Regions from separate parts of the Kocuria rosea genome, predicted to be linked through region 3. Evidence: riboswitches for the same ligand, from Rfam matches in the RefSeq annotation. Region 3 holds a riboswitch; each other region holds the start of a gene.
The links. Region 3 has a riboswitch for cyclic di-AMP ahead of EQG70_RS01255 (C40 family peptidase). Riboswitches for the same ligand answer to the same signal wherever they lie in the genome.
Positions count from the first base shown of each region.

Region 1: it holds a riboswitch for cyclic di-AMP, as region 3 does, so the genes downstream of both, EQG70_RS08420 (C40 family peptidase) here and EQG70_RS01255 (C40 family peptidase) in region 3, are expected to answer to the same signal.
Region 2: it holds a riboswitch for cyclic di-AMP, as region 3 does, so the genes downstream of both, EQG70_RS13650 (C40 family peptidase) here and EQG70_RS01255 (C40 family peptidase) in region 3, are expected to answer to the same signal.
Region 4: it holds a riboswitch for cyclic di-AMP, as region 3 does, so the genes downstream of both, EQG70_RS17270 (NlpC/P60 family protein) here and EQG70_RS01255 (C40 family peptidase) in region 3, are expected to answer to the same signal.

Region 1 is NZ_CP035103.1:1,812,863-1,816,966, reverse strand. It holds gene EQG70_RS08430 (four-helix bundle copper-binding protein) at 1-125, opposite strand, end outside; gene gnd (phosphogluconate dehydrogenase (NAD(+)-dependent, decarboxylating)) at 596-1,534, shown strand; cyclic di-AMP (ydaO/yuaA leader) riboswitch at 2,418-2,586, shown strand; gene EQG70_RS08420 (C40 family peptidase) at 2,593-3,234, shown strand; gene EQG70_RS08415 (DUF305 domain-containing protein) at 3,548-4,104, shown strand, end outside.
Region 2 is NZ_CP035103.1:2,978,496-2,982,599, forward strand. It holds gene EQG70_RS13645 (NlpC/P60 family protein) at 1-645, opposite strand, end outside; gene EQG70_RS13650 (C40 family peptidase) at 921-1,586, opposite strand; cyclic di-AMP (ydaO/yuaA leader) riboswitch at 1,592-1,741, opposite strand; gene EQG70_RS13655 (metal-dependent transcriptional regulator) at 2,100-2,786, opposite strand; gene serC (phosphoserine transaminase) at 3,021-4,104, shown strand, end outside.
Region 3 is NZ_CP035103.1:277,008-281,111, reverse strand. It holds gene EQG70_RS01265 (four-helix bundle copper-binding protein) at 1-300, opposite strand, end outside; gene gnd (phosphogluconate dehydrogenase (NAD(+)-dependent, decarboxylating)) at 770-1,708, shown strand; cyclic di-AMP (ydaO/yuaA leader) riboswitch at 2,581-2,749, shown strand; gene EQG70_RS01255 (C40 family peptidase) at 2,756-3,406, shown strand; gene EQG70_RS01250 (DUF305 domain-containing protein) at 3,734-4,104, shown strand, end outside.
Region 4 is NZ_CP035103.1:3,794,679-3,798,782, forward strand. It holds gene EQG70_RS17260 (HelD family protein) at 1-281, shown strand, start outside; gene EQG70_RS17265 (TIGR03084 family metal-binding protein) at 412-1,197, shown strand; cyclic di-AMP (ydaO/yuaA leader) riboswitch at 1,752-1,937, shown strand; partial or broken gene EQG70_RS17270 (NlpC/P60 family protein) at 2,048-2,443, shown strand; gene EQG70_RS17275 (pyridoxal phosphate-dependent aminotransferase) at 2,663-3,862, shown strand; gene EQG70_RS17280 (2-hydroxyacid dehydrogenase) at 3,859-4,104, shown strand, end outside.

The DNA of each region.
Region 1 (4,104 bases), 1.5 Mb from region 3:
GCGCAGGCGGTACAGGTCTGGGCGCACTCGAAACAGGCCTCGATGCACTCCGCCAACTTTTGCTGGTCGATGTCCCCCAGGTCCTTCGGGTAGGTCTCCAGCATCGAGCTCACGTGATGAGTCATGGTTCTGCTCCTTCTCTCATACTGCGGTTCGTGCGGTATATCGATCTGGTGCCGACGGATCCTGCGATCCACCATGTTTCCGACAGTAGCCTTATCAGCGCTGTATCTAAACGGTGATCAACTCCATGTCAGGGCGATGAGCGGGAATCTTCACGGAACCTTCAAGAAGGAGGTCCTGGAACCGTGGGGCCTTCCCTGGCGCGGCGGGCTAGTTGAGCTTGTCGGCATGGAGCAGCGCCACGCGCGTGGACGCATCCGTGCGGCTGGGCCCGTCCGGCACCGGTTCCGCACGTCGTGTGGCAGCCCCAGACGACAGCGTGAGAACGTGGCGGACACCCTGGGATGGAGGGGAGGAAACTGTCCCTGTTGGCTAGATACAAGAGGGCTGTGTCTGTGCGGTCTTCCTCCGTGGGGTGACCCTGCCAGCTGATCTCCGTCTGAGCGGCGGAGGACCGAGAAGGGAGCACACCATGCAGGTGGGACTGGTAGGACTGGGCAAGATGGGCGGCAACATGGGTGAGCGGTTGCGCGAGGCCGGCCACACCGTCGTCGGCTACGACACCGACCCGGAGCTCTCCGACACCGAGAGCCTCACCGCCATGGTGGAGCAGATCGGCAGCCCGCCCCGGGTCGTGTGGGTCATGGTGCCGGACACGGTCGTGGACACCGTGATCGACGAGCTGGCCGGGCTGCTCGGGACGGGGGACGTGATCATCGACGGCGGCAACTCCCGGTGGATCCACGACGCCCCCCGCGCCCGGAGACTGGCGGACCGGGGCATCGAGTACCTGGACTGCGGGGTCTCCGGCGGCGTGTGGGGCATCACCCAGGGCTACGCCCTCATGGTCGGCGGGGACGAGGGCACCGTGGCCAAGGCGCAGCCGATCTTCGACTCGCTCAAACCCGCCGGCGAGTTCGGCTTCGTCCACGCCGGCGAGCACGGTGCGGGCCACTTCGCGAAGATGGTCCACAACGGCATCGAATACGCGATCATGCAGGCCTACGCCGAGGGCTGGGAACTGCTCGAGGCCGCCGGTCACGTCCGCTCGGTACGGGAGACCTTCAACTCCTGGCGCGAGGGATCGGTGATCAAGTCCTGGCTGCTGGACCTGGCGGTGAACGCGCTCAACGAGGACGAGCACCTGGACCGGCTCGCCGGCTACGCCGAGGACTCCGGCGAAGGCCGCTGGACGGTGGAGGCCGCCCTGGACCTCGCGGTCCCGGTGCCGACCATCTCCAGCGCCCTCTTCGCCCGGTTCGCCTCCCGGCAGGACCAGGCCCCGGCGATGAAGATGATCACGGCGATGCGCAACCAGTTCGGAGGCCACACGGTCCGCGACGTGGCCGCGGGCCCAGAGCACGTCGAGGCCGCACCCGGCGAGGAGCCGGCCCACCCCGCCGAGCAGTAGGTCCGACCGTCCCCGCCGCCAACGGCCCGGAAGCGGCCACCCTCACCCCCCTGCAAGGCCTGCGCCATGCCGATCCGCACGGTCACCACGGTCGGCACTGCTCCCGCCCGGTGCCGGCCTTGTCGAGGAACGCCTGCGGGGCGAGGGGATCGCGGATCAACCGCCCGTGACCACGATCGAGGCAGCGGTGACGGCACCGCCCGGCGTCCACAATCGGCCCCGGAATACTGATCGGCCCAGCCACGTGGCAGCCGGCAGCCCAGTGGCTCCGCCGCTGACCACCCTGGCCTCACCAACGACAGCGAAGGACCCGCTTAATTACTCCCCTCGCCCCGGGCCATTGATCTACCGGTCCGATACATGGACCCGGATGAATTTCAAGATCTCGTGAAGAAAGCAACTCTTCCCACCTGGTCGACACCCTTGGATATGAAGATTTCATGAAGAAAACAGCTCACTCCCCCAAAAAATACTGGGCGGTTTCGTAAAAGAATCCGAGAACACCCTTGAGGGACGCTGAAGCTCCCCCGGGGGTTCACCTCCCCCCGCACCGGGCGCAGGCCGAAGAATTCCACGGGTAGTAAGGGGCAGCGGATCCGAGCTCCCACCGCGCCCATCGGCGCGATACCGCAGGTCAGAGCCTCCCCGGAGCGGTCCCGATGAGTGGGGGCACCGGGAGGAAAGACAGCTAGCGGCGCCACCCCGCCGGAACGAATGTGCCCCAGGCATGGTGAGCTACCGGCCGGTTTGCCGGCGACCGCGCGAGGCCGGTGCAAGCCTTTTCCCGGCACCACAGGGAATGTGACCTTTTCGTTATCTAGGCGCTAGTGTCCTCTGCGTGCCGTTGGCTGATCTCATCGGCTTCCCCGGGTGCTTCGCCGAATTCTGCCGGCAGCCGGGGTCCCCATCACAGAAATGACTTGGCAGAAGCGGGGGAACCATACCCGGTCCGCACCCGGACCTTGGGGTGAAGCCGCCGGAGCTGCAGGCTCGGCGGCCGGGTGCCTCCCACCCGAACCCGACAGCTCACCTCGTAGGCAAAAGGAGGACCCTCATTCATGACTTTCTTCACGCGTAGCTCTGCCCGCCACCGCGCCCAGACCCCCTCGCACCTGGTGCGCACCACGACCCTGGCCGCCGCTGTCGGCGCGGCGGTGATCGGCTCCGTCGCCCCGGCTCAGGCCTATGCCGAAGCCCCCGCCACGTCCGGCACCGCATACTCGACCCCCGCGACCTCCCCGGCTCCGGCCGCTTCCCAGGCCCCCGTCACCGTGCAGACGGCGAGCCTGCCGGCCGCTGGGGCGGCCACTTCGAGTCTGTCCCCCCAGTCCTCGGACATTTCCGAGATCTCCGCCACCTCCGCTGCGGCCGGCGGCATTGTCGGCACCGCGATGCAGGGTGTGGGCACCGGCTACGTCTGGGGCGGCACGGACTTCGGCGCCTGGGACTGCTCCGGTTTCACCCAGTGGGTCTACGCCCAGCAGGGCATCGACCTCCCCCGCACCAGCCAGCAGCAGTGGGCGGCCGGTACCCCGACCACTGACCCGCAGCCCGGCGACCTCGTCGTCCAGAACGGCGGGGCCCACATCGGGATCTACCTCGGTGGCGGCAAGATGATCTCCGCGCTGAACCCCACCCAGGGCACCTTCGTGCACAGCGTGAATGCCATGCCGACGGTCGGCTACGTCACTTTCCGCTGAGCCAACACGCCGCCCGCCACGAATGCCGCTCGTGGCGGGCGGCGGGTGCGCCCCCCACCTGATCAGCATCCAGAATCGGTCGGCCCGGACATGCCTGCACCCATCCACCGACCGGGAACACACCGATCTGGCCGCCTGATGGGCCCGCTCTTGAAGGTTCGGTGAAGATCTAACGCCCAGCCCTCCCAGCCCGGAGAAAGCGACCACGGCGGGGCTACCGTGGACGGATCGGTCCGCCTCGACCTGAGGCTGAGCAGAGCAAACACCACGATGTGCAGGCCCAGCACGGGCTGCTGCGAAGGAGAGGTTCGTCATGACGTCGACGTTCAAGCACCTGGCCGCTGGGACGGTCCTGGCGCTGGCCCTCAGCGGTGCCGGGGCGACCGCGGCGGTCGCCTCCCCGACGCACCAGCCTGCCTCCGCCTCCGCACAGACGGGCGCTGAGCGGCACATGAACCACGACCGCCATTTCGCCGTGATGATGGTCCCCCACCACCAGGGTGCCACCGACATGGCCGAGCTGGCCCTGCAGAAGTCCGAGCGTCCCGAGATCCGTGACTTGGCGGAGAAGATCATCGAGGCCCAGACCGAGGAGATCCAGCAGCTGGAAGCAGCGGCCCAGCGGCTGACTGCCGAGAACACCTCCGGGCACCACCACCACGGACACGGCCACCGCCACGGGCACCACGGACACGGCGGCCATGGTCAGAGCATGAATGCCGACATGCAGGGCGCCATGATGGACGAGATGGACGAGATGGACGGCATGGACGGCATGAGCCTCGAGGAGCTGGCGAAACTGTCCGGGGACGAGTTCGACCAAGCCTTCCTCGAACAGATGATCGCCCACCACCAGATGGCTCTCGAGAT
Region 2 (4,104 bases), 1.2 Mb from region 3:
GAGCGCGGTGCAGTCCTGGCCCACACCGAGCTGGCCCATGGCGGCGGAGGAGATGGTCGCGCCCTTGCCGGAGGCCGAGCTCTGCGGGGCGACGGTGCGCTGGGCGGCCGGAGCCGCCTGCACGGCCGGCTTCGGGGCGGGCGCGGCGGCGGGCTTCGGGGCCGGAGCCGCCTGCACGGCCGGCTTCGGAGCGGCGACCGGAGCGGCCTTCGGGGCCGGGGCGGGCGCGGCGGCGGGCTTCGGGGCCGCCTGCACGGCCGGCTGCCGGGCGGCGACCGGAGCGGGCGCGGCGGCGGCCTTCGGCGCCGGAGCGGCCACGGCGGGAGCCGCGACGACCGCGGTCTCGACCTTCTGCTTCTCGACCTTCTCGGTCTTCTTCTCGGTCTTCTTCTCGGCCTTCCGGTCGGACTCGGCCTTCTGCACGTGGGCGACGGGCTCGAGGGACACGGTGGGCGCCGCGGCGGGGGTGGCCGCGGCCACGGCGGACAGCGGGGCGTCGGTGGAGGCGTCCTGGGCCGGAGCGGCCTGCACGGAGACGGTGGTGGCGAGGGCCAGCCCGGAGAAGGCTGCCACGGCGGCCACGGTGCGGGCCTTGCCGGAGAAGAGCGAGCCGATGCCGTTCGAGGAGGTCAGATCACGGGTCATGAGGAGTTCAGACGACTTTCTTTCGGAGCCGGGCCTGCCGGAGGGCGCGGGAGACAGCACGGATCACCCCGGGCAGCGCGCGGGGTGGACCGGTGCCGGCAGGGGTGCGTTCCGGGATCGGGAACGACGGCCGGGCGAGCGGAGGAGGGGGGCGCCGTCCGGTCGGACAGCAGGCACCGCCGGGAACCGGGAGAGCGGTTCTCGGCGTGCGGGGTGGGGGGGGGTGATCGGGTGCCGCCCGCGACGAGCGGGGTCGTCGCGGGCGGCGGACCGGATCAGAAGGTGTAGTAGCCGTCCAGCTGCATGGCGTTGACGGAGTGGACCTGGGTGCCCTGGGTCGGGTTGAGGGCGGAGATCATCTTGCCGCCGCCGATGTAGATGCCCACGTGGGCGCCGCCGTTCTGCGAGACGAGGTCACCGGGCTGCGGGTTGGCGGTGGGGGTGCCCGCCGCGAACTGGGACCAGGTGGTCCGGGGCAGGTCGATGCCGTTCTGGGCGAAGACCCACTGGGTGAAGCCGGAGCAGTCCCAGGCGCCGTAGGCGGTGCCGCCGTAGACGTAGCCCGCACCCTGCGCGGACATCGCGGTGCCCACGACGCCGCCGGCGGCCGGGGCGATCTCGGTGGTGGCGGTGGACTGCGGGGTGACGCTCGAGGTGGCGGCGGTCTGCTGCGGGGCCGGGGCCGGGGCCTCGTAGGCGGGAGCGGCGGGCTGCGCGGCGACCGGGGCCTGGTAGGTGTACGAGGAGTACTCGGCCAGCGAGGCGGAGGCCGGGGCCGAGTAGGCCGCGCCGGTCTCGACGGGGGCCTGGGCGAAGGCCTGGGCCGGGGCGACGGAGCCGATCATCGCGGCGCCGGCGGCGGCGGCGATGGTGGTGTTGCGCACGACGTGCGAGGTGGTCTCGGCACGGTGGCGGGCAGCGTTCAGCGTGAAAAGCGACATGGTTGAGTTCCTCCCTTTGCCTACGAGGTGAGCTGTCGGATTCGGGTGGGAGACACCCGGCCGCAGAACGCACGCGCTCTGACGACTTAACCCCAAGGACCCGGATCACCGGGACCGAAAATGGTTCCCCCGCTTCTGCCAAGCAGTTTCTGTGTAGAGGCCACGGGCACCGGCAGAATTCGGCGATGTGCTCCGAGGGCGCCGATCCGACCAGTGATCGGCACGCGTTGAACAGTACATGACAGATTACGGAAGTGTCACGTTTTGATCACGACAGATAACAGCTGGACAACGCCTCAGGTTTCAATGCCATGCCATTGAGACGCGTGGGACGATCAATTCGCACCTGTGACGAGCTGTGCAGTGCCTTCGAGCGCCCTGGGAATCCGCCTGTCACCAGGGAAGCCGCGCCTCCGGGGTCCGGCCTGGGCCGGACTGGCCGAAAGTGGCTTGTGAACGTCCCCACACCCGGGACGAACCGTTCGCCGCCCCGCTCCGGGAGGCGGCGGCGCCTCAGGGAGCGAGGACGCGGATGGCCGCGGCGGTGCGCAGGTCGATCTCCGCGGACCGCCCCGTGGCCGCCACCTCGATGCGCACGAGCTGACCGTCCACCCGGGCCGTGACCTCCGCCCCTGTGAGCACTCCCACGTCGCTCAGCACGCCCAGGAGGTCCGCGTCCGCCTGGACCACCTCCGGCAGCAGCGCCACGGTGTGCGATCCGTCCGGGTCGTGGCGGGCGGCGTCGAGCAGGGAGGGGTGCGCCGCTGCGGGGCTCTCCTCGACCCCGAGGGCGGCCAGACCGGGGATCGGCGTGCCGTACGGCGAGTACCGGGGGCTGTGCAGCAGGTCCACGAGCCGCCGCTCGACCTGCTCGCTCATCACGTGCTCCCACCGGCACGCCTCGTCGTGCACCTGGGCGAGGTCCAGGCCGATGACGTCGGCGAGCAGCCGCTCCGCCAGCCGGTGCTTGCGCATCACCTGCACCGCACGCTCACGGCCGGCAGGGGTGAGCAGCAGCGACCGGTCCTGGCCCACCGTCAGCAGCCCGTCCCGCTCCATCCTGGACACCGTCTGCGAGACCGTGGGCCCGGAGTGGTCGAGGCGCTCGACGATCCGCGCCCGCATCGGCGTGATCCCCTCCTCCTCGAGCTCGAGGACGGTCCGCAGGTACATCTCCGTGGTGTCGATCAGGTCGCTCATGCCTCAGTCATCCTTCGTCCGGCCGTCCCGGCCCGGGGATCCCGCCCGGTCCGGTCTTCCCGCACGAGCTTAGTGCGCGAGCCCTCCGGCCGCCCGGAGGGAGGAGGCGCCCGCGGGGCCCGCCGTCCGCGGGTGGGGCAGAATGGGCCGAGTCGCGAACGGCGCGAGCGGCCTCCGCGGCGGCCGTGCCCGTCGCGCACCACCCGCCGCACGTCACCCACGAGGGAGCGCCCGTTGCCCGCACACGTCACCATCCCCCAGCACCTGCTGCCCGCCGACGGCCGCTTCGGCGCCGGCCCCTCCAAGATCCGCCCGGCACAGGTCGAGGCCGTGTCGCGCGCCGGGGCCGGCCTGCTCGGCACCTCCCACCGCCAGGCGCCGGTGCAGGAGCTCGTGGGCTCGGTGCGGGAGGGCCTCGCGCAGTTCCTCGGCCTGCCCTCCGGCCACGAGGTGCTCCTGGGCCTGGGCGGGGCCACCGCGTTCTGGGACGCCGCCGCGTTCGGGCTGGTCGAGCGGAGGGCCCAGCACCTGGTGTTCGGGGAGTTCGGCGCGAAGTTCGCCCAGGCCACCGACGGCGCCCCGTTCCTGGAGCCCTCCTCGATCGTGGAGTCCGCCCCCGGCACCCGCCCGGAGGCCCGGGCGGAGGAGGGCGTGGACGTCTACGCGTGGCCCCAGAACGAGACCTCCACCGGTGTCGCCGCGCCCGTGCACCGGCCCTCCGGGATCGCGGACGACGCGCTGGTGCTGGTGGACGCGACCTCGGCCGCCGGGGGGATGGCCGCGGAGGTGGCCGCGGCGGACGTCTACTACTTCTCCCCGCAGAAGAACTTCGGCTCGGACGGCGGACTGTGGCTGGGCGCGTTCTCCTCCGCGGCGATCGAGCGGATCGAGCGGATCGGCGCCTCCGGGCGGTGGATCCCCGACTTCCTGCGGCTGACCACGGCGCTGGAGAACTCCCGGAAGAACCAGACCTACAACACCCCGGCCCTGGCCACGCTGGTGATGCTCGACGAGCAGGTCCGCTGGCTCAACGACCAGGGCGGCATGACCTGGGCCGCGGCCCGCACGAAGGCCTCCTCGGACCTGGTCTACGGGTGGGCCGAGGCCTCGTCCTTCGCGTCCCCGTTCGTGGCACGCCCCGAGGACCGCTCCACCGTGATCACCACCGTGGACTTCGACGCCGCCGTGGACGCGTCCGCCGTCGCGGCGGTCCTGCGCGCCCACGGCGTGGTCGACGTCGAGCCCTACCGCAAGCTGGGGCGCAACCAGCTTCGGATCGCCACGTTCGTCTCCATCGAGCCCGAGGACGTCGCCCGGC
Region 3 (4,104 bases):
GCAGGCCTTGCAGGCGGCCCGGCATGCCTCCAGGACGGCCCGGGTGACCTCGGCGTTGTTGCCGGTCTGACGGGAGAGCACACGGCCGGTGGTCGCGCAGATGTCGGCGCAGTCCAGGTTCTTGCGGATGCAGGTGCTCAGTTGCGCGACCATGTCCTCGGCCAGGCAGGCATCCGCGCAGGCGGTACAGGTCTGGGCGCACTCGAAACAGGCCTCGATGCACTCCACCAGCTTCTGCTGGTCGATGTCCCCCAGGTCCTTCGGGTAGGTCTCCAGCATCGAGCTCACGTGATGGGTCATGGTTCTGCTCCTTCTCTCATACTGCGGTTCGTGCGGTATATCGATCTGGTGCCGACGGATCTTGCGATCCACCATGTTTCCGACAGTAGCCTTATCAGCGCTGTATCTAAACGGTGATCAACTCCATGTCAGGGCGATGAGCGGGAATCTTCACGGAACCTTCAAGAAGGAGGTCCTGGAACCGTGGGGCCCTCCCTGGCGCGGCGGGCTAGTGAGCTTGTCGGCATGGAGCAGCGCTACGCGCGTGGACGCATCCGTGCGGCTGGGCCCGTCCGGCACCGGTTCCGCACGTCGGGTGGCAGCCCCAGACGGGAGCGTGCGAACGTGGCGGACACCTGGAGATGGAGGGGAGGAAACTGTCCCTGTTGGCTAGATACAAGAGGGCTGTGTCTGTGCGGTTTTCCTCCGTGGGGTGACCCGGCCAGCTGATCTCCGTCTGAGCGGCGGAGGACCGAGAAGGGAGTACACCATGCAGGTGGGACTGGTAGGACTGGGCAAGATGGGCGGCAACATGGGTGAGCGGTTGCGCGAGGCCGGCCACACCGTCGTCGGCTACGACACCGACCCGGAGCTCTCCGACACCGAGAGCCTCACCGCCATGGTGGAGCAGATCGGCAGCCCGCCCCGGGTCGTGTGGGTCATGGTGCCGGACACGGTGGTGGACCCGGTGATCGACGAGCTGTCCGGGCTGCTCGGGACGGGGGACGTGATCATCGACGGCGGCAACTCCCGGTGGGTCCACGACGCCCCCCGCGCCCGGAGACTGGCGAGCCGGGGCATCGAGTACCTGGACTGCGGGGTCTCCGGCGGCGTGTGGGGGATCACCCAGGGCTACGCCCTCATGGTCGGCGGGGACGAGGGCACCGTGGCCAAGGCGCAGCCGATCTTCGACTCGCTCAAGCCCGCCGGCGAGTTCGGCTTCGTCCACGCCGGCGAGCACGGTGCGGGCCACTTCGCGAAGATGGTCCACAACGGCATCGAGTACGCGATCATGCAGGCCTACGCCGAGGGCTGGGAACTGCTCGAGGCCGCCGGTCACGTCCGCTCGGTGCGGGAGACGTTCAACTCCTGGCGCGAGGGGTCGGTGATCAAGTCCTGGCTGCTGGACCTGGCGGTGAACGCGCTGAACGAGGACGAGCACCTGGACCGGCTCGCCGGCTACGCCGAGGACTCCGGCGAGGGCCGCTGGACGGTAGAGGCCGCCCTGGACCTCGCGGTCCCGGTGCCGGCCATCTCGAGTGCCCTCTTCGCCCGGTTCGCCTCCCGGCAGGACCAGGCCCCGGCAATGAAGATGATCGCGGCGATGCGCAACCAGTTCGGCGGCCACACGGTCCGCGACGTGGCCGCGGGCCCCGAGCACGTCGAGGCCGCACCCGGCGAGGAGCCGGCCCACCCCGCCGAGCAGTAGGTCCAGCCGTCCCCGCCGCCAACGGCCCGGAAGCGGCCACCCCCCTGCAAGGCCTGCGCCATGCCGATCCGCACGGTCACCACGGTCGGCACTGCTCCCGCCCAGTGCCGGCCTTGTCGAGGAACGCCTGCGGGGCGAGCGGATCGCGGATCAACAGCCCGTGCCCACGATCGAGGCAGCGGTGACGGCACCGCCCGGCGTCCCCAATCGGCCCGGAATACTGATCGGCCCAGCCACGTGGCAGCCGGCAGCCCAGTGGCTCCGCCGCTGACGACTCTGGCCTCACCAACGACAGCGAAGGGCCCGCTCAATTACTCCCCTCGCCCGGGCCATTGATCTACCGGTCCAATACATGGACCCGGAGGAATTTGAAGATCTCGTGAAGAAAGCAGGTCTTCTCACCTGTTCGACACCCTTGGATATGAAGATTTCATGAAGGAAACAGCTCACTCCCCCAAGCAATGCTGGGCGGTTTCGTAAAAGAATCCGAGAACACCCTTGAGGGACGCTGAAGCTCCCCCGGGGGCTCACCTCCCCCCGCACCCGGCGCAGGCCGAAGAATTCCACGGGTAGTAAGGGCAGCGGATCCGAGCTCCCACCGCGCCCATCGGCGCGATGCCGCAGGTCAGAGCCTCCCCCGAGCGGTCCCGATGAGTGGTGGCACCGGAAGGAACGACAGCTAGCGGCGCCACCCCGCCGGATCGAATGTGCCCCAGGTGTGGTGGGCTACCGGCCGGTTTGCCGGCGATCGCGCGAGGAGGCGCAAGCCTTTCCCGGCGCTACAGGGAATGTGACCTTTTCGTTATCTAAGCGCTAGTGTCCTCTGCGTGCCGTTGGCTGATCTCATCGGCTTCCCCGGGTGCTTCGCCGAATTCTGCCGGCAGCCGGGGTCCCCATCACAGAAATGACTTGGCAGAAGCGGGGGAACCATACCCGGTCCGCACCCGGACCTTGGGGTGAAGCCGCCGGAGCTACAGGCTCGGCGGCCGGGTGCCTCCCACCCGAACCCGACAGCTCACCTCGTAGGCAAAAGGAGGACCCCTATTCATGGCTTTCTTCACGCGTAGCTCTGCCCGCCACCGCGCCCAGACCCCCTCGCACCTGGTGCGCACCACGACCCTGGCCGCCGCTGTCGGCGCGGCGGTGATCGGCTCCGTCGCCCCGGCTCAGGCCTATGCCGAAGCCCCCGCCACGTCCGGCACCGCATACTCGGCCCCCGCGACCTCCCCGGCCCCGGCCGCTTCCCAGGCCCCCGTCACTGTGCAGACGGCGAGCCTGCCGGCCGCTCCGGCCGCTGGGGCGGCCACCTCGAGTCTGTCCCCCCAGTCCTCGGACATTTCCGAGATCTCCGCCACCTCCGCTGCGGCCGGCGGCATTGTCGGCACCGCGATGCAGGGTGTCGGCACCGGCTACGTCTGGGGCGGCACGGACTTCGGCGCCTGGGACTGCTCCGGTTTCACCCAGTGGGTCTACGCCCAGCAGGGCATCGACATCCCCCGTACCAGCCAGCAGCAGTGGGCGGCCGGCACCCCGACCACCGACCCGCGCCCCGGGGACCTCGTCGTCCAGAACGGCGGGGCCCACATCGGCATCTACCTCGGTGGCGGCAAGATGATCTCCGCACTGAACCCCACCCAGGGCACCTTCGTGCACAGCGTGAATGCCATGCCGACGGTCGGCTACGTCACTTTCCGCTGACACAGGACGCCGCCCGCCTCGAATGCCGCTCGTGGCGGGCGGCGGGTGTGCCCCCACCTGATCAGCATCCAGGATCGGTCGGTCAGAACCTGAGATGCCTACATCAGGCCACCGCCGGGGAACACCCCGATTCGGCCCCCTGATGGGCCCGCTCTTGAAGGTTCAGTGAAGATCTACCGCCCAGCCCTCCCAGCCCGGAGAAAGCAACCACGGCGGGGCTACCGTGGACGGATCGGCCCGCCTCGACCCGAGGCTGAGCAGAGCAGAGCAGAGCAAACACCACGATATGCAGGCCCAGCACGGGCTGTTGCGAAGGAGAGGTTCGTCATGACGTCGACGTTCAAGCACCTGGCCGCCGGGACGGCCCTGGCGCTGGCCCTCAGCGGTGCCGGGGCGACCGCGGCGGTCGCGTCCCCGACGCACCAGCCTGCCTCCGCCTCCGCACAGACGGGTGCTGAGCGGCACATGAGCCACGACCGCCATTTCGCCGTGATGATGGTCCCCCACCACCAGGGTGCCACCGACATGGCCGAGCTGGCCCTGGAGAAGTCCGAGCGTCCCGAGATCCGTGACCTGGCGGAGAAGATCATCGAGGCCCAGACCGAGGAGATCCAGCAGTTGGAAGCGGCGGCTCAGCGGCTGGCCGCCGAGAACACCCCGGGACACCACCACCACGGCCACGGCCACGGCCACGGCCA
Region 4 (4,104 bases), 430 kb from region 3:
TCCCGGAGCCCGCGGTCGGCGAGAACACCGACCTCCCCCCCTCCGGACCGGCACACAGCGCGACGACGCCAGCCAGCACTGCTGCTGTCCGTCCCGACCTGAGCAACGACAGGGGGGCGCGTTTCGAGGCCCTGCCATCGTGGGCCAAGCCCGTGGTCGAGAACTATCTCCAGGAGCAGTTCGCCCACCTCGGCAACGGGGACTACGGCCCCAATATGATCGAGGCCATCGTCGAGGAGATGTACCACCACTTCCTGGGACCGGAAACCGACACCGAGTGATGCCGCGGGCCCAGCTCGTTTCATCCGCTAGCAGCGTTATCGGCAAGAGAGCACAAAGCGCGCTCCTCAAGGACCTTCCGCGCAACGCGACCGGCAAGATCCTCAAGGAGCTCCGCACCGTGATGAGCCGATGACCCGCCCCGACTCCGCCGCCCTTCTGGCCGACCTTCGCCAGGAGGGGGACCTGCTCGAGGAGATGCTGCGGCCGCTGTCCGCCGAGGACTGGGACCGCCCCACGCCGGCGGAGGGGTGGACGATCCGCCACCAGGTCGCCCACCTCAGCTGGACGGAGCGGACCGTCCTGACCGCCCTCGAGGAGCCGGAGGTCTTCGCGCAGCTGAGGGAGCGGTTCGGGGGGGAGGCCGACGTCGTCGACCGCGCCGCCGCAGAAGGCGCCACACGTGCCCCGGCCGAGATCCTGGCGTCCTGGCAGGAGAGCCGACGCCGGGTGCTCGAACGGCTCGCCGCCGTGCCGGAGGGCAAGCGCATCCCGTGGATCGGCCCACCCATGGGCGCGCCCATGATGGCCAGCGCCCGGATCATGGAGACCTTTGCCCACGGCCAAGACGTCCGCGACGCCCTCGGGGTTCCCCCGGTCGCCTCGCACCGGCTGCGGCACGTCGCCCACCTGGGCGTGGCCACCCGCGACTACGCCTACCGGCAGCGCCGGCTGTCCCCGCCGACCGAACCGTTCCGCGTCGAGCTCACCCACGAGGACGAGACCTGGACCTGGGGGCCGACCGAGGCGGGTCAGCGCGTCCACGGCCCGGCCCTGGACTTCACTCTGCTCGCCACCCGGCGGCGGCACCGCCAGGACGGGAGCCTTGTCGCGGAGGGCCCCGACGCCGACGCCTGGCTCGACATCGTCCAGGCCTTCGCCGGCCGGCCAGGCCCGGGGCGACCCCCGCTGTCGTAGGCAGGTGAGAAATGGGCACACGTGCGGGAAGGCTCTTCGAGCGCCGCCCCGATGCACACGCGGCACGCGATGCAGAGCACGCTCCCCGGACGCGCCCGGAAACGAAAGCCGACCCACGCCGAACAATCATCACGAACACAGATCTTTCTTTTTGTGAATTCATCGCTGGACCATAGGAGGTACTAATAAGTTGTCCTTTTCGCCCGGAGGGACAGGGCCCTTCATGGCGACACTCGAGGAATCCGTGGAGCTTTCCCGGTGAATTGTCGCGCCATAACACGAGTGTCACCACCGGACATCCCGCTCCATGACAGGAGCGTGCTCACCCGCCAGCACGACCTATACAGAGCCCCAGGTCAAGACCACTTTTGTCTCGAGTTGAGCCTCCCTGGAGATCTCCCGCGGCGCCCCTCACCGAGCAACGTCGTGTGGGTGCGGAGGCGCGCTGCCCGGCCGACACAAAAGCCGAGACACGCCCGTGATCAAAGCGAGACTTTTCCGTTATCTTTCGATTAGTGTTCTCTCCGTGCCGATCGCCTCACCGATCGGTATCCCCGTGCACATCGCCGAATTCTGCCGGTGCCCGGGGCCCCCAGACATATCGCTCGGCAGAAGCGGGGGAACCATGAACGGTCCCTCCCCCGGGACCTAGGGGTTAAGTCGTCAGGGCCCCCATCCTGACGACCGGGTGTCTCCCACCCGCATCCGACAGCTCACCTCGCAGGCAAGAGGGAGGACATCACTCATGCCCATTTTCCAGTCCCGCACGCCCCGCCACCGCGCCCAGAGTTCGTTCCGCCTCGGACGCGCCGCGATCCTGACGGTCGCCGGCGGCGCCCTGGCGCTCAGCAGCGTGGCCCCGGCCCAGGCGGCCCCCGCCGCAGCCCCCCAGCAGCTCGTCAGTATCCAGTCCCAGTCCGGCAAGGCCGCGACCATCGCCGCCGCCGCCAAGAGGCAGCTCGGCGTGGGCCAGGACTGCACCGCCCTGGTCACCAAGTCCCTGCGCGCGGCCGGGATCAACCACCACGGCTGGCCGGCCTCCTACCTGAAGCTCGGCACCCGAGTCTCCGCCGCCCAGGCCCAGCCCGGCGACCTGGTCTACTACGCCAACGGCGGCATGGGCTTCGCCCACATCGCCGTGTACATCGGCGGCGGCAAGGCCGTCCACGGCGGCTGGAACGGCAACCAGACGGTCATCCAGACCGTCAACGTCGGCTCCGGTCCCGTCTACCTCCGCGTGCGCTGACCCCACGCCCGTGAGCGGGGAGTGCGGTTCCCGGCCGTCCCGACGGGAACCGCACTCCCGAGTCCCACGAGGACGACCCTTGGACACAGAAAGCCTCGCGGCGATGTCCACGGTGCGGATCCATCGGCGGATCACCCTTCACAGCCAGATGCATGGCTCGTAGGCTCGATCCGGATCCGCCGGAGGATCGATCGCCAACTCGACGAGGAGTGGGACAGCATGCGCCAACTCGCGCACCGGCTCGAACGGCTGGGCACCGAGACCGCCTTCAGCGTCGCCCAGGCCGCTGCCGCCTGGACGGCGAAGGGGAACCGCGTGTACCCCTTCCACCTCGGCGACATCAACATCCCGACAGCCCCGCACATCATCGAGGCGATGGACCGGGCCATCGCCGACGGCCACACGGGCTACTGCCCCGGCCCCGGCATCCCGCAGCTGCGCGAGGCCCTCGCCGAGGACATCGGCTCGCGCCGCGGCATCGGCCTCACTCCCGAGAATGTCGTCGTGATGACGGGGGGCAAGCCCGTCATCACGAAGTTCCTGCAGGCGGTCATGAACCCCGGCGACGAGGTGCTCTACCCGAACCCTGGCTTCCCGATCTACGAGTCGCAGATCGAGTACCTCGGGGGCACGGCCGTGCCGTACCGCTACCTCCCCACGGAGGACGGGTTCGCGATCGACCTCGACCAGGTGCGCGCGGCGATCACCCCGAACACGGTCGCCATCATCTACAACGACCTGCAGAACCCCATCTCGGCCGAATCGACCGCGGCCGAGCGCGAGGCCGTCGCGCAGCTCGCCCAGGAGCACGATCTCTGGGTGCTCTCCGACGAGGCCTACTTCGAGACCCGCTACGAGGGGGTCTCGAGCTCGATCGCCTCACTCCCCGGCATGGCGGAGCGCACCGTCATCCTCTACACGTTCAGCAAGAAGTTCGCCATGACCGGCTCGCGCCTCGGCTGCGCCGTCGCACCGCTCGAGATCGCCAAGGTGCTCAGCACCCTCAACACCAACGACGAGTCGTGCACCACCCACTACGTGCAGTGGGCCAGCATCGAAGCGCTCCGCGGCCCCCAGGAACCCGTGCAGCAGACGCTCGACATCCTGCGCGAGCGCCGGGATGCCGCCTGCGAGCTCGTGAACGCCATCCCCGGCATGCACGTGGCCGTACCGCAGTCGACGTTCTACCTGTTCCCCGACGTCACCCAGACCATGGAGAGCATGGGCTACACGGCAGTCGGTGACTTCGCCACGGCAGCGCTGCACCAGACCGGCGCCTCCTTCTGCACGCGTGAGCACTTCGGCCGGCGCCAGCCCAGCGAGGACCGGCAGTACATCCGGCTCGCCTACTCGGGCATCGACGTCGCCGACATCCGCGACGGCCTCGGCCGCCTGCGCGAGTGGATCGAGACGGCATGAGCCGGGTCGTCGTCACGGGACGGGTGCCCGACGCCGCGATCGAGAAGCTCCGCGCCGCCCACGAGGTCGAGATGTGGCCGGATCCGGAGCCGATCGGCCGCGAGGCGCTCCTGCGCCGGGTGGCCGGGGCGGATGCCGTGGTGAGTCTGCTCACCGAGCGCATCGACGCCGAGCTGCTCGACGCCGCCGGCCCGCAGCTGCAAGTGGTCGCGAACGTCGCCGTCGGCTACGACAACATCGAC